2 regions of the Halopseudomonas litoralis genome follow, and region 1 is predicted to be linked to the other one. Evidence: predicted binding sites of a transcription regulator. Region 1 holds the regulator's gene; the other holds the start of a gene.
The links. Region 1 encodes FliA, which starts transcription of late flagellar genes. Its sites were predicted from a motif close to CTAAAGTTTNNNNNNNNNNNGCCGNTAA; they were not measured.

Region 1 (7,635 bases):
CATCGGTATGGCGCAGCATGGGTTGGGCTTTGCCGAGGCGGGTGAGATCTATGTACTGCTGACCATCGGTGACGGCCTGGTAGCGCAGATTCCCTCGCTGCTGCTGTCCACCGCGGCCGCGATCATGGTGACGCGGGTTTCCACTTCCGAAGATATGGGTGGTCAGGTCAAGCGGCAGATGTTCGCGTCCCCCAAGGCGCTGGGTATCGCCGCGGCCATCATGATCGTCATGGGCCTGATTCCGGGTATGCCGCATTTGTCCTTCCTGAGCCTGGGCGCCTTGGCTGCTGGCGGTGCTTATCTCATTGCCAAGCGACAGCGGCTCAAGGTGGAAGCGGAGCAGGCTGCCGAGCAGCAGCAGGCGCAACAGCCGGCGCTGCAGCGCCCGGAGAACCGTGAGCTGGGCTGGGATGATGTAACCCCGGTTGACATGGTCGGGCTGGAAGTCGGCTATCGGTTGATCCCCCTGGTTGACCGCAGTCAGGGCGGGCAGTTGCTGGCGCGAATCAAGGGTATTCGCAAAAAACTGTCACAGGATCTGGGTTTTCTCATGCCCTCCGTGCATATCCGCGACAACCTGGATCTGGCGCCGAACGTTTATCGCATCACCTTGATGGGTGTCGGTTTGGCGGAAGCCGAAGTACATGCCGACCGTGAGCTGGCGATCAACCCGGGGCAGGTGTTCGGTGAGATCAAGGGCATTCCGGGCAAGGACCCGGCATTTGGTCTGGATGCGGTGTGGATCGAGTCCATGCACAAGGATCAGGCGCAATCCCTGGGTTACACGGTGGTCGATGTCAGCACAGTGGTTGCTACTCACCTTAATCAGATTCTCTACAAGCACTCCCACGAGCTGCTTGGTCATGAAGAGGTTCAGCAACTGCTGAAGGTGCTGGCCAAGGCCTCGCCCAAACTTGCCGAAGAGCTGGTGCCGGGGATCATTTCCCTGTCCGGTCTGCTCAAGGTATTGCAGGGGTTGCTGCAGGAGCAGGTGCCGGTGAGGGACATTCGTACCATTGCCGAGGCCATCGCCAACCAGGCGGGCAAGAGTCAAGATACCGGCGCTCTGATCGGCGCCGTGCGTATCGCATTATCGCGCTCCATCGTGCAAAGCATTGTCGGGCTTGAGTCCGAGCTGCCTGTGATTACCTTGGAGCCAAGGTTGGAACAGATATTGCTTCAGAGTCTGCAGAAGGCTGGGCAAGGCAATGATGACGGCATTCTGTTGGAGCCTGGTATGGCGGAGAAACTGCAACGTTCGCTCGCGGACATGGTGCAGCGCCAGGAAATGCAGGGCAAACCGGCGATATTGCTGGTCGCCGGCCCGGTACGCAACATGATGGCAAGGTTTGTCAGATATGCGGCGCCCGGAGCGCAGGTATTGTCCTACCAGGAGATACCCGACAGCAAACAGGTCACCATCGTTGCCACCGTCGGACAGAATTGATTTACACAGGGGTGAGGTCAGGCCATGAGAGTCAAACGTTTTTTTGCAGCAGACATGCGCTCGGCAATGAAACTGGTGCGCGACGAGATGGGCGCGGAAGCGTCCATCATCGCCAACCGGCGAGTAGCCGGTGGGGTCGAGCTGACCGCAGCGCTGGATTATGAAGCGCCGCGCCTGACGCCACCCACGCCCGGCTTGGATCTGGAGCTGAAGAAGACCCAGGAACGCATCATCAGTGCCCGGGCCAATCTCCAGGACGGCGAACGCCCGTCCGAGGGCCCCAGCGTGAACCGTCAATTGTTCGGTGACAGCATGCGCCAGGCAGCAGAGCAGGGCTCGCCGGTGGCGCGTGATCTACTGGAACGGCTGCACAGTGAACGCGCAGCGCCCACAGCACCCGCAGAAACAGCAGCCAGGTCTGCCCCTCCGGCCACTGATGATTTCGACGCTATGCGTTCGGAAATCGCCGGGCTGCGCGACATGCTCGAATCCCAGCTGGGTGGCCTGGCCTGGGGTCAGGTCAATCAGCATCAGCCGCGACAGGCCAGCCTGTGGCGCCGGTTGGTGCACCTGGGGCTGCCCCCGGAGTTATGCAAGGAATTGTTGGCCAAGGTGGTCGATGTGACCGACGTGCGCCAGGCCTGGCGCCTGTTGCTGGCACATCTGGCCCAGGGTGTTCCGGCCATGCGTGAAGAGCTGATCGATCAGGGTGGCGTGATTGCGCTGGTCGGACCGACCGGTGCCGGCAAGACCACCACGCTGGGCAAGCTGGCGGCGCGCTATGTCCTCAAACACGGCAGCCAGAGCGTGGCGCTGGTGACCATGGATACCTATCGCATCGGCGCCCATGAGCAGTTGCGCACCCTGGGCCGCATACTCAACGTACCGGTACGAGTGGTGGATGAACAGAACAGTCTGAATGATGTGCTGGAGGAGTTCGGCAACAAGCGTCTGGTGTTGGTGGACACGGCCGGGCTGCAGGCGCAGGATCCGCAATTGCGCGGGCAGCTCAGCGAGTTGGCAACACAAGGCTCGCGTATCAGCACCTTGTTGGTATTGGCGGCCACCAGCCAATATCGTGTGCTCAAGGCGGCATGGCACAATTACCGCTGCTGCAACCCGGTGGGTTGCATTCTGACCAAGGTGGACGAGGCAGCTACGCTGGGCGAAGCACTGGGGCTGGCTATGGAGCAACGTCTCCCGGTAGCCTATGTAGCTGATGGCCAGCGTATACCCGATGACCTGTCCCGCGGTGTCGGGCACCAACTGGTCAGCCGCGCCGTAGGTCTGGCAGGTAATGAGATGGCAGCTGACCAGACCATGGCCGACGTTTTTGCCGGTATACTCCATAGCCAGCGCGCAAGTTAACGATTTGATAAAGGCGACAGCATAGATGGGCAATCATCCGGTTCAGGTAATCGCAGTTACCGGCGGCAAGGGCGGAGTGGGCAAGACCAATGTGTCTGTCAATCTGGCCCTGGCGCTGGCCGATCTCGGGCGTCGCGTGGTGTTGATGGATGCGGACCTGGGGCTGGCCAATGTCGATGTGCAGCTGGGATTGCGACCCAAGGCGACCTTGGCCGATGTGCTGGCGGGCAACTGCGACCTGCGCGAAGTGTTGATCAACGGGCCGGGCGGCATCCGCATCGTGCCCGCCGCCTCGGGTGCCGCAGAAATGGTCAATCTGGGGCCGCGTGAGCATGCCGGGCTGATCCAGGCGTTCAGTGACATAGGCGATGAAATGGACGTGCTGATCGTCGATACCGCTGCCGGTATTGGTGATTCGGTAGTCAGTTTCGTGCGCGCAGCTCAGGAGGTGATCGTGGTGGTGTGTGATGAACCCACCTCCATCACCGATGCCTATGCCTTGATCAAGCTGCTCAACCGCGACCATGGCGTCACCCGTTTCAGGGTGTTGGCGAACATGGTTCACACCCCGCAGGAAGGCCATAACGTTTTCAACAAGCTGCTGCAGGTGACTGATCGCTTCCTGGAAGTGGCTCTGCAGTATGTTGGCGCCGTGCCCTACGATGAGTCCATCCGCAAGGCCGCGCAGAAGCAACGCGGGGTCTACGATGCCTTTCCGCGGAGCAAGGCCTCGCTGGCCATCCGCGGCATCGCCCGCAAGGTCGATGCCTGGCCACTGCCTTCCAGCCCGCGTGGGCATCTGGAATTTTTTGTGGAGCGCCTGGTGCAGCGGACCGGAATACCGTCATGAGCAGGGGGGCAGGAGGCGGTGTCAATATGTACGCGCGCACCATGGGCGCTGCCACCGAGCAGGACCGTCTGGTGCAGCAGTACGCACCGCTGGTCAAGCGTATTGCTTTCCATATGCTCGCCCGCCTGCCCGCCAGTGTGCAGGTGGATGACCTGATTCAGGCCGGAATGCTCGGTCTGCTGGAAGCCTCCCGCAAGTTCGATCACGGCAAGGGTGCCAGTTTCGAGACCTATGCCGGCATCCGCATTCGCGGCGCCATGCTGGATGATGTGCGCAAGGGCGATTGGGCCCCCCGCTCGGTCCATCGCAATACCCGTCTGGTCAGTAGTGCGATCCGCGCCGTTGAGACGAAAGTTGGACGTGACGCTAAAGATCACGAGGTTGCGGCCGAATTGGATATGAGCCTCGAAGATTATTACGCGATTCTCAACGACACGGCCGGCAGCAAGCTGTTCAGTTTTGAAGATCTGCTCGAAGCCGGCGCGCCGACCGAGGTTGGCGCCGACCATGAGCCCTTCGATGGAGTGGAGGACGAACGCTTTCGCAAGGCATTGGCCGAGGCGATAGACAAGCTGCCCGAACGCGAGCGGCTGGTGCTGTCGTTGTATTACGACGAGGAGTTGAACCTCAAGGAGATCGGCGCGGTGCTCGGCGTGAGCGAGTCCAGGGTCAGTCAGTTGCACAGTCAGTGCGCAGCGCGTCTGCGCGGGCGTATGGCCGACTGGCGCGACGGCTGAATCAGCGCTCACAGCATCTGGCTGGTCAGTGACAACAGTTTCGCGAAGTGTATGGGGCACAGACCCTCGCTGCACTTCTTCTGGTTTGTATGGAGGTCGACTTGGACAAGAACATGAAAATTCTCATCGTCGATGATTTTTCGACGATGCGACGCATTATCAAGAATCTGTTGCGTGATCTCGGTTTCACCAATACCGCTGAAGCAGACGATGGCACCACCGCGTTGCCGATGCTGCAAAGCGGTAATTTCGATTTTCTGGTGACCGACTGGAATATGCCCGGTATGAGCGGCATCGATCTGCTGCGTGCGGTGCGTGCGGACGAGCGCCTGAAGCACCTGCCGGTGTTGATGGTGACGGCTGAAGCCAAGCGCGACCAGATCATCGAAGCGGCTCAGGCTGGAGTCAACGGCTATGTAGTCAAGCCATTCACGGCGCAGGCACTCAAGGAAAAAATCGAAAAGGTTTTTGAGCGGGTCGAGGCCAGATGAATTCCGGGGGCAAGTTATGGCACTGAGCAGTAATCCCGGCCAGACGATCGCCGATGAGTTCGAGCATTCCCTTAAAAGCAATGCCCGGAAACTGGTGGATCACCTCGAAGAGGGTGATTACCGAGAGGCAGTACTGGTCATACACGAGATCAACCAGGCGCGCGATCGCGGCCTGTATTACGAGGTCGGCAAGCTTACTCGCGCACTGCACAACTCGATTGTCAATTTCCAGATCGACACTGTGCGTACGCTCGATAGCGAAGCTGAAGCCGCGGAAGCATCGAAGATTTCCGACGCCTCTGATCGTCTCGACTACGTGGTCAGGCTGACGGACAAGGCTGCCAATCGGACCATGGATCTGGTCGAGAGCAGTGCGCCCGTGATATCGGCGCTCGGCAGGGAAGCGACGACTCTGCGGGCTGAATGGGCACGATTGCAGCGGCGGGAAATGAGCGCGGCGGAATTCCGCGAGCTGTCACGCAACATTCTGGCGTTTCTCGAGCGCAGCGAACAGCACAGCGGTGAAGTGTCGGCGAATCTGAACGATATTCTCATGGCTCAGGACTACCAGGATCTCACGGGGCAGGTGATCAAGCGTGTCATCACGCTGGTGCATGATGTCGAGGAAAGCCTGTTGAATCTGGTGCGCATGGCGGGTCACGTCGATCGGATCGCCGGTATTCAGCACAACCTGGCTGGACTGGATGAAAGAAGATCATCGCACCAGGGTGAAGGTCCGCAGATTCATGCCGATAAAAGGGATGACGTGGTATCGGGACAGGATGAGGTCGACGACCTGCTGTCCAGCCTTGGGTTCTGAGGGAGTATTAAATGAGCTTTGATGCAGATGAAGAGATTCTCCAGGACTTTCTGGTAGAAGCTGGGGAAATTCTCGAGTTGTTGTCGGAACAGCTGGTCGAGCTGGAAAACCGCCCCGGCGATACCGATCTGCTCAATGCCATTTTTCGTGGCTTTCATACGGTCAAAGGTGGGGCCGGCTTCCTGCAACTGGATGCGCTGGTTGATTGTTGCCACATCGCTGAGAATGTCTTCGACATTCTGCGCAAGGGTGAACGGCAGGTCGATGCCGAGCTGATGGATGTAGTACTGCAGGCGCTGGACACCATCAACAGCATGTTCGCTCAGGTACGCGAAGGCGAGGTGCTGACGCCTGCCGAGCCGCAACTGCTGGCTGGTCTGTCCGCGCTGGCCCAGCCTGCAGCAGCAGATATCGCTGCGCCAATTGAAGAGCCCGCACCCGCTTCCGTGGAGCAGCGGGTTGCTGAACAAGCTGACGCCGGTGATATCACAGACGATGAGTTCGAGCTGTTGCTTGACGCTCTGCATGTCAAGCCGGAAGAAGATACAGCGCCCGAAGTGCCTGCCGCCGCCAGTGATGACATCACCGATGACGAGTTCGAAGCGCTGCTCGACCAGCTGCATGGCACTGGCAAGGGGCCGGGTGCCGTCGCGCTGGAGCCTTCCGTGCCTGACGCCCCAGCGTCTCAAACCGATAGTTCTTCGGCGCCGGCAACGGATGTCATTACCGATGATGAGTTCGAAGCGTTGCTGGACCAGTTGCATGGCCCAGGCAAGGGGCCGGGCATCGCTGCTGATCTGACACCCGCTGCGTCTTTGGAGCGTGTCGAACCTGCAAAAATCGCCGTGAGTTCACCGGAGCCGGTGGCCAAGTCTGCTGCCGTGGCTGCTTCCAAGACCCCGGTACGAGCAGAAAAAAAGGCCGAGTCGAGCGCTGATGCGCCCGCCGCGGAGACCACGGTGCGTGTCGATACCGCGCGTCTCGATGAAATCATGAACATGGTCGGTGAGCTGGTATTGGTGCGTAACCGGCTGATGCGCCTGGGTGTTGGCAGCGAGGACGAAGAACTGGCCAAGGCGGTTGGCAATCTGGATGTGGTTACCGCCGATCTGCAGGCCTCGGTGATGAAAACCCGCATGCAGCCGATCAAGAAGGTGTTCGGTCGGTTCCCGCGGGTGGTGCGCGATTTGTCGCGCAGCCTGAAAAAGGAAATCACACTGGAGCTGATCGGCGAAGACACCGATCTGGACAAGAATCTGGTCGAGGCGCTGGCTGATCCTCTGGTGCATCTGGTGCGCAACTCGGTTGACCATGGCATCGAAATGCCTGACGAACGTGAAGCTGCGGGCAAGTCGCGTGTTGGTCAGATGGTCCTCGCTGCGCGCCAGGAAGGTGATCACATTCTGTTGACCATTACCGATGACGGTCGCGGCATGGATCCTGAAGTTCTGCGCGCCAAGGCGGTGGAAAAGGGCATGATGGATCGCGACGCCGCCGAGCGTTTGAGCGAGAGTGAATGCTTCAACCTGATTCTCGCGGCGGGCTTCTCGACCAAGACCGAGGTGTCCGACGTATCCGGGCGCGGCGTCGGTATGGACGTGGTCCGCACCCGCATTTCCCAACTCAATGGCAGCATTGCCATTGAGTCGACCAAGGGCAAGGGCACTCAGATCGCGATCAAGGTGCCGCTGACCCTGGCCATCATGCCGACGCTGATGGTGATGCTGAATAATCAGGCGTTCGCCCTGCCGCTGGTCAGCGTCAATGAGATCTACAGTCTCGATCTGTCACGTACCAACGTGGTCGACGGGCAGGAAGTGATTCTGGTGCGTGACAAGGCGCTGCCGCTGTTCTGGCTCAAACGCTGGCTGATGCCGGGGGCCGAGCAGAGTGCTGACCGCTCCGCTGCCAGTGTGGTGATC
Region 2 (7,635 bases), 1.7 Mb from region 1:
GGGGAGCGGCTGGCCTTTGCCGGTAAAGATCAAGCCAGACCAGTACGACTTGAGCTGCGACTCGTTCTTGTTGGCTACCGATGTGTAGAACTTGTCCTTGGTGGGGTTCCAGTCCTTCTGGTCGACACCTGACAGCGACTTGTCCTTGCCCAGGAAAATGTTGGCAACTTCTGCCTGGGAGGGCGTGTTGGCGGCGCTCGGGTTGACGATGACGGCCACCTCGGCCTGAACCAGCGTTGCGGTCAGACCCAACATGGCGATGGCGAACGTTCTGTGCATGAAAAAATTCACTTTACTTCTCCTTAGAATATGAAGTCAGCGCCGATGCTTACGATGTCACCGTCGAAGGTACGCTCGAGCACGCTGAAGTCCGGCACGAAGCCAGCGCTGAAGCCACGAGTCGATTCCACACGTTTGTACTCGCCCTTCAGGGTCACGCTGGGGGTGAGGCTGTAATTCAAGCCATAGGCCCAGGACGACTGACGACCTGGTTCACCCTTCTCATCCCGTTGGGAATAGGTTACATGCGGCAGGTAGTCACCAAATCGGTGTCCAGCCATAAGGTAGAAGGACTCGATGGTGCCGAGCGGGCTCTGGCGTTTGATAGCTTCGGCGTTGGTCAGCCAGCTGCCGTTGTCGTACTGGTGGCCCAAGGACTCGAACTTGCCCTTGAACTTGCCGAACATCTCGAGATTCAGATCGGACTCGGTATAGCTGTAACGCAGCGTGCCAAAGTTCATGGTTGCCAGGCTTACGCTGCCGGTAACCAGTTCCTTGTAATCCACGTCCAGCGAGCCGTCCAGGCTGTGAATGAATACCTCGCGGTCGGTCGCCTGGCCGTAACTGCCCTGGAAGTTCAGCGTGCCAAAGGAAACGGGCAAGCTGTACAGAGCATCGATGCCCTCGTAGTTGCTGATGGGCATCTGGCTATAAACTTCATCGGGCAGGCGTAGCCAGGGATAGGCGTAACCCACGTCAAGCGTCTCGGAGAACATGAACGCACCAGGACGCAGGCGGCCTGCACGCAGCGTCAACTGGTTATTCACCTGGTAAGCCAGATAGGCCCATTCGGCTTCCAGATGCCACTGATCCTGGTCAGCCTTGGCCACCGTCTGGAGGGTTGCGCTGAGCCGGTCGGCTACGCCGTAGGACAGCTGGCCGCCCAGTTTCGACAGTTGGTCGCCGCGCCAGGTGCCTGTGGTCTGGCCCTGAATGCCGTAGCCCTTGGCATCGTCGGCTCCGCCGAGGTGCGTAATGGCTGCGGTACCGAATCCATTAAAGCGATATTCCCCTGGTTCCAGTGCCATGGCGGAAGTGCTTGCCAGGCAGACGGCCAGGCCGAGTAGGTTGCGTTTGGTCATGGTTCTTCAAGCTCCGAATAGTGTTATGTGCGAAATTGTGCGGTGGCCGAGCGCAGGTTGTCCCCTGTGCCGACCAACTGCTCGCCAAGGCGGGCGGTGGCCCCGGCGCCGTGCGCGGTTGCTTGTGCATCCTGCTGCAACACTTGGGTTTCTTGCTGGATGGAACTCGACAGTCCGATCTGCTCCTGGGTGAACTGGGCAATCCCGGCGTTGAGTTCGTCAATCTGGATGACAGTGCGGGCTATGGTGTCGAGCAGCTGCGTGGCTTCGACCGAACGCTCGATGCTCTCCCGGGATTTCTCGCCGTTGTTATGCATGACGTTCAGCACGGTGTTGGCGCTGCTTTGCAGACGCTGAATGATCTGCTGAATTTCTGCCGTCGACACGGCTGTCTTCTGCGCCAGGTTACGCACTTCATCAGCGACCACCGCGAAGCCGCGACCCTGCTCACCGGCACGGGCGGCTTCTATCGCGGCGTTGAGTGCGAGGAGGTTGGTCTGTTCGGCAATGCTGCGAATGACCGTCAACACCGAACCCACCTCTTGGGTTTCCTTTTCCAGCTGCTGCATGGCCTGCACCGCGCCCATCACGCTGCTGCCCAGGTCGCTGACGCTGGTCGACAGATCGCCGATATGTTTGCGCGCCGTAACGGCCTGGCGCGAAGCGGCCCCGGCCTCTTCGGATGCCTGTTTCGAGCGCCGCGCTACCTCTTGAATGCGGTCGGTCATGGTCAGGATGTCGCGGCTTATGGAGTTGGTGTGATGCTGCTGGGACTTGGCGCTTTCCTCCGAGCTCTGGGTTAGACGGTAGAGCTCCTTGGAAACGTGCCCCAGCGGGCTGGCCGCCTCGATCACCTGACGCATGGTGCCTTGCAAGGTGTCGAGGAAGCCGTTGAAAAGATGGATCATGGCGCCAATCTCGTCGTGGGCTTCGACATTGACGCGGCGTGTCAGATCACCGTCGCCGCTGGCTATGGCCTGCAGCGACTCGATGACACCGCGGATATTTGCCATCGCGCTGCGGATCACCGTCCAGGCAGCCAGCGACACCAGCGCCAGCAAGCCCAGGCTGAGGATGATACCCAGGCGGGTGGTCTCGGCATTGTTCTGGCGAGTTTCCGCCAGCGTTCGTTCGAAGTCCTGATAGGCATTGCTGCGGAACGCGGCGGCGAGCTTCTGGGTTTGGGCGAGATCGGAGGCCATCCGGTCAAGGCTGGAACGCAGGTCATCAAAGGAGGCGCTGCCGCTGATCAATTGCTCCGACGCACTGAGAGCATTATCAGAATAGGCCAGCACGGCCTGGCGCCAGGCCTGCAGATCCTGGAGGCGCTGTGGCTGGCTCTGCAGCAAACTCGCGAGCGCCGCCTGTTGGGTAGCGATCTCCTGGAGCACTTGACGCGCTTCGCCGAGAATCGTTTGTTCACCGGCTGCGACAGCGTTGTTGAGCAAGCCGGGCAGGCGGGAAAACTGGAAGATAACCGCATCGGCCTTTTCGAGCGTGGGGTAGCTTTGGAACTCCAGCGACTCCAGTCGGTTATCGGTGGCGGACAACTGCAGTGACGTATAGGCGACATACAGAACGAGGCCGAGCATGGCAATGGCTGGCGCCATTGCCAGTTTGAAATTCAGTGACAGGTTCTTGATCATTACTGGGCCCCCGGTGAGATGCGAACTGACGAAGCTAAGAGAAATTAAACATTAATTAAAAATATGTTCAGTAAGTCGTCAGGGGTTTCGGCCGAAAGGGGCAGAACTTTAGCGCTGTGTAGCAATTTATAGTCACAAGAGCCGCCGCCAGTCATGGCGCGTCGGAGGCCAGGTGTTATCGGCAGCGCTGTCAGGAGGCGTCGATGGGGGAGGGCCAGGTGCCGTTGTTCATGAGTGCGTCGAATGCCTCGGTCATGTCGGTGGCCGGGTAGGGATAGTCGTGACGCACCCACCATAACCAGAGTCCGATAAGCGCGCCCACAAAGCAGCGCACTGCCACTTCGCCGCGTAGTTCGTCCGATTGATAAAAGCCTTGCTTGCGGTAATGTTCGCGAACCTGAATGAGCAGGACGTTTTCCAGGTGGGCGAGGATGACGGTCTGGGAAGGGCTGTTGAAAAACGAGGTTGTGAGGGAGGCATGCCGCTCGGTGGCTATGAACAGCCAGGTCGACGCATCCAGTACAACGCGCTTATGTCCTGATACATGCACCATCCGGGTAGTCGGTGTGCCGATGCTCTCGTAACCGGCAACCAGAAGATCTTCTTTGTCACGGAAGTGAGCGTAGAAGGTTGATCGCGCAACCCCGGCGCGCTCGAACAACTCCTGCACGGTTATATCTCTGAAGTCCTTTTCCAGTGCCAGTCGGTACATGGAATCGAGCAGCCGCTCCCGCGTACGCCGGGCTCTCGCCTTGTGGCGATCACCGGTTTGATCTTCATCGTTGCTGTGTTCCGGGGGGGCTGTCAAAGGCGCGTTCCTGCTGGTCTCTTAAGCGATAGGGTCTCGCGAAATGAGGCTCAGGTCCGAGACTCACACAGGCGGCGTGGGCCGGGCAAGTTAAACCCTATTGCGGATTCTGTATTAGAAATCGAACGAATGTAGGATTCCGTCTGTTGTGGCGCAAATTGGCGCGGCTCTACACTCATCTGTGCCGTCAACAAAAACCGGATAATAATAATGAGTACCGATAGCGTGACCAACGCGACACCGTCCCATGTGCCTGCTCATCTAGTCCAGAATTTCGACCTTTGGGGTGCGCTTACCGCCCAGGGCGAAAACGCCTATGCCTGGGCCGCCAAGTTGCATGAGAGCATGCCACCCATTTTCTGGGTGCCGAGCCTTGGGTTTCTGCCCGGCACCTGGATTCCACGCCGCTCGGAAGACCTGCGGCGCATCCTCCAGGATCCCGAGACCTTCAGCAGCGCAGGCTTGACGCCGTATCCCATGCTGCTGGGCGAAAGCTGGCGCCTAGCGCCGCTTGAAGTCGATCCGCCGGACCATGCCAAGTACCGTGCCTTGCTGAATCCGCTGTTCACGCCAAAAAAAGTCAATGCGTTGGAGCAGGACATCCGCCAGTTGGCGACCCAACTTATAGATGGCATCGCTCAGACAGGGCGCTGCGACTTCAATGAAGACTTTGCCAAGCCGTTCCCAACGTTGATTTTTCTAAAGCTGATGGGCTGGCCGCTGGAGCACCGGCCGCTGTTCCAGCACTGGACCCAGACGCTGATCAAGAGCTCGGATTCCCAGGTGGTCACGGACAATGCACACGAAATTACTGGTTGGATTCGGGCACGCATCGCCGAATGCCGGACCAATCCCGGCGATGATTTCACCAGCTACCTGCTGGCCAGTCAGATTGACGGCCGGCCGCTGACCGATGACGAAATGCTCGGCATCAACTTTCTGATATTCATCGGTGGGCTGGATACTGTTACCTCGACGATCGGACTGTTTTTTCGCCATCTGGCGCGTAATCCAGAGCAGCAGGCGCAACTGCGCACCGACCCCACGCTGATTCCAGATGCGGTGGAAGAGATGCTGCGTTCCTATTCCATCGTCAATATGCGCCGTACCGTTACTCGGGATGTGCAAATCGGCGAGGCGACGATGAAAAAGGGCGACATCGTGTTGATCAGTACCGAGTTGGCCAACCTCGATCCCGAGGTGTTCGACCAGCCGGAAAAGGTCGACTTCCTGCGTAGCGCCGGGCATACACCACACATGGCTTTCTCGTATGGCGTGCACCGCTGTGTAGGGTCGCACCTGGCCCGTCGCGAACTGCGTATAGCGCTAGAACTCTGGCTGACCAAGGTGCCACCGTTCCGCATCGCAACCGGTACCAAGCCGCGCTTCAACGCCTTCGGCATATTCGGTATGGAAGAGCTGCATCTGGAATGGGATGTGAAAGAAGCCAAATGAAAATCATCGTCGACAACAAGGCCTGTGCCGGACACGCGCGCTGCAATGAGGTCGCGCCGGGGCTTTATGAACTCGATGACAACGGCTACATCAGTACCGATGGATTCGACGTAGAGGTCGGGCAGCAGGCCCTTGCCCGGCGCGGCGCCAAGGCTTGCCCCGAGCGGGTGATCCACATCGTAGATGAACCTGCAAACCCCCCAGGCAACGGACTGAATAAAGGACAGGAGCAATGAACATGAAACAAAGCTACGACTACATCATCGTTGGAGCGGGGTCGGCCGGCTGCGTAATGGCGAACCGGCTCTCGACCGACCCCTGTGTCTCGGTGTTGCTGATCGAGAGCGGTCCGGAGCACACCAGCCCCTTGATTGCCATGCCGCGAGGCATAGGCAAGCTGCTCATGCCCGGCAACCCGCACGTTTGGGATTATCAGGCATCACGGGGAGAGGGCATGGCCACAGAATTGTGGCTGAAGGGTAAGGCTATTGGCGGCTCCAGCTCGGTGAATGGCATGGTTTACGTGCGTGGCGCACCCGCCGACTACGACGCCTGGGAGGCGCAGGGATGTACCGGCTGGGGTTGGCAGGATATGGGCCGGCAATTTGTCGCCATGGAAGATCACCAGCTTGGCAGTTCCGAGTGGCGGGGTGTGGGCGGACCATTGAAGGTGACTGTGCACCCCCCGGGCGATGAGTTGTGCGATGCGATCATCGATGCTGTCGCTCATATCGGTACGGCGACCGTCGCGGATACCAATCATGTGGACTCGGTGACGCGAGGCGGGTTCGGCTATCAGCCGCAAAACACTTGGAAGGGGCAACGCTTCAGCGCCGCCAAGGCGTTTCTCGACCCGGTACGTACGCGGCCCAATCTGACTGTGATGACGAGCACTAATGTACAGCGCATCAAGTTCGAGGGGCGCCGCGCCATCGCGGTCCAGGTGCGTGGAAAGGAAGGCGAACGCCGTATCCGCTGCCAGCGTGAAGTGCTGCTTTGTGCCGGCGCGATCGAGTCGCCGAAGTTATTGCAGCTGTCCGGCATAGGCCCTGCCCACTTGCTGCAATCGCTGGGGATTCCGGTCATCCAGAACGCCCCGGACGTGGGGCGCAATCTGCGTGAGCACGTCTATATAGCCGCGCAGTTCCGGGTCACCCGGGGCAGCTTCAACCATTGCTTCGCCGGATTGGGATTAGCCCGCTCGGTGCTGAGTTATTTTCTCGGCAAGAAAGGCCCCATGACCCACGCTGCACACGAAGCAGGGGGCTTCGTAAAAACCCGGCCTGGACTGGAGCGTCCCGATGCGCAGATCGGGGTGAGCCTGTTCTCAATGGATGGCGACGGCAAGACCGTGGCGATTGATAAACAGCCGGGGATAACCCTTGGCGGGTATTTCATGCACCCGCAGAGCCAGGGAGAGATACGCATCGAGTCGGCCGACCCGGCGGTGCCGCCAAGAATCGTCGCCAATTACCTCAGCGCCGAAGCGGACCAGACGGCAGCGATCTCGCTGCTGAAATGGATCCGTAAGCTGGCGGCGCAACCGTCACTCAGGCCTTTCCTGGTAGAAGAGCTGACGCCCGGTTCGCAGGTGCAGAGTGACGAAGAAATGCTTGCCTCCTTTCGCCGCTTTGGCCAGACCGCGTTTCACGTGGCAGGCACCTGCCGCATGGGCGCTGACGAGCACGCCGTGCTGGACCCCGAGCTCAGGGTGCGCGGGGTTGACGGCCTGCGGGTGATAGATACATCGATCATGCCCGCGCTGGTATCGGGCAACACCAACGCGCCGGCCATGGCTATCGCCATGCGTGCGGCGGAAATCATCGCTGGTGCGAATCAGCAAGGAGCGAACGCAGCATGACTATCCCATTTACCCACCTGAACAAATTCTACATAAACGGCCGCTGGGAAGCGGGTAGCGAAGGCGCTGAAGCGATCATCAACCCGGCCACTGAAGAGGTGATTGGCCATGCCCCGGTTGGTAACTTGGCGGCTGCCGAGGCGGCAATTGCAGCCGCCCGCGAGGCCTTTGATCACGGTCCATGGCCCTGGCTGAGCATGGCCGAGCGGGCGGGGTACATGCGGCGCATGCACGCGGCGCTGGTAAGCCGGCGGGAACAGATCGCTGCGCTTATTGTGGCCGAAGTCGGCTGTTCGCAAATGGTCACCCAGGCCATGCAGGTAGATATGCCGCTCGGGCATGTCCTGAAGGCCATCGACCGATCCCTGGTGACCGAGGCCCGGCAGATCCCGGTCGAAGCGGTGCCCAATCCGATGAACCCTGGTGGCCCGATGATCCTGGGAAGCGGCAGCATTGAGCGCGAACCGGTTGGCGTGGTGTCGGGAATTACTGGCTACAATTTTC

Region 2: BLU11_RS15265 (methyl-accepting chemotaxis protein) is a predicted target of FliA. The motif match lies at 3,092-3,119, and genes of this name have one in related genera.

Annotation. Positions count from the first base shown of each region.
Region 1 covers NZ_LT629748.1:874,121-881,755, forward strand. The annotation lists gene flhA (flagellar biosynthesis protein FlhA) at 1-1,447, shown strand, start outside; gene flhF (flagellar biosynthesis protein FlhF) at 1,472-2,815, shown strand; gene fleN (flagellar synthesis regulator FleN) at 2,841-3,665, shown strand; gene BLU11_RS04340 (RNA polymerase sigma factor FliA) at 3,662-4,402, shown strand; gene BLU11_RS04345 (chemotaxis response regulator CheY) at 4,516-4,893, shown strand; gene BLU11_RS04350 (protein phosphatase CheZ) at 4,910-5,713, shown strand; gene BLU11_RS04355 (chemotaxis protein CheA) at 5,725-7,635, shown strand, end outside.
Region 2 covers NZ_LT629748.1:3,182,978-3,190,612, reverse strand. The annotation lists gene BLU11_RS15275 (type 2 periplasmic-binding domain-containing protein) at 1-279, opposite strand, end outside; gene BLU11_RS15270 (porin) at 303-1,361, opposite strand; gene BLU11_RS15265 (methyl-accepting chemotaxis protein) at 1,385-3,007, opposite strand; gene BLU11_RS15260 (TetR/AcrR family transcriptional regulator) at 3,198-3,815, opposite strand; gene BLU11_RS15255 (cytochrome P450) at 4,026-5,270, shown strand; gene BLU11_RS15250 (ferredoxin) at 5,267-5,506, shown strand; gene BLU11_RS15245 (GMC family oxidoreductase) at 5,509-7,131, shown strand; gene BLU11_RS15240 (aldehyde dehydrogenase family protein) at 7,128-7,635, shown strand, end outside.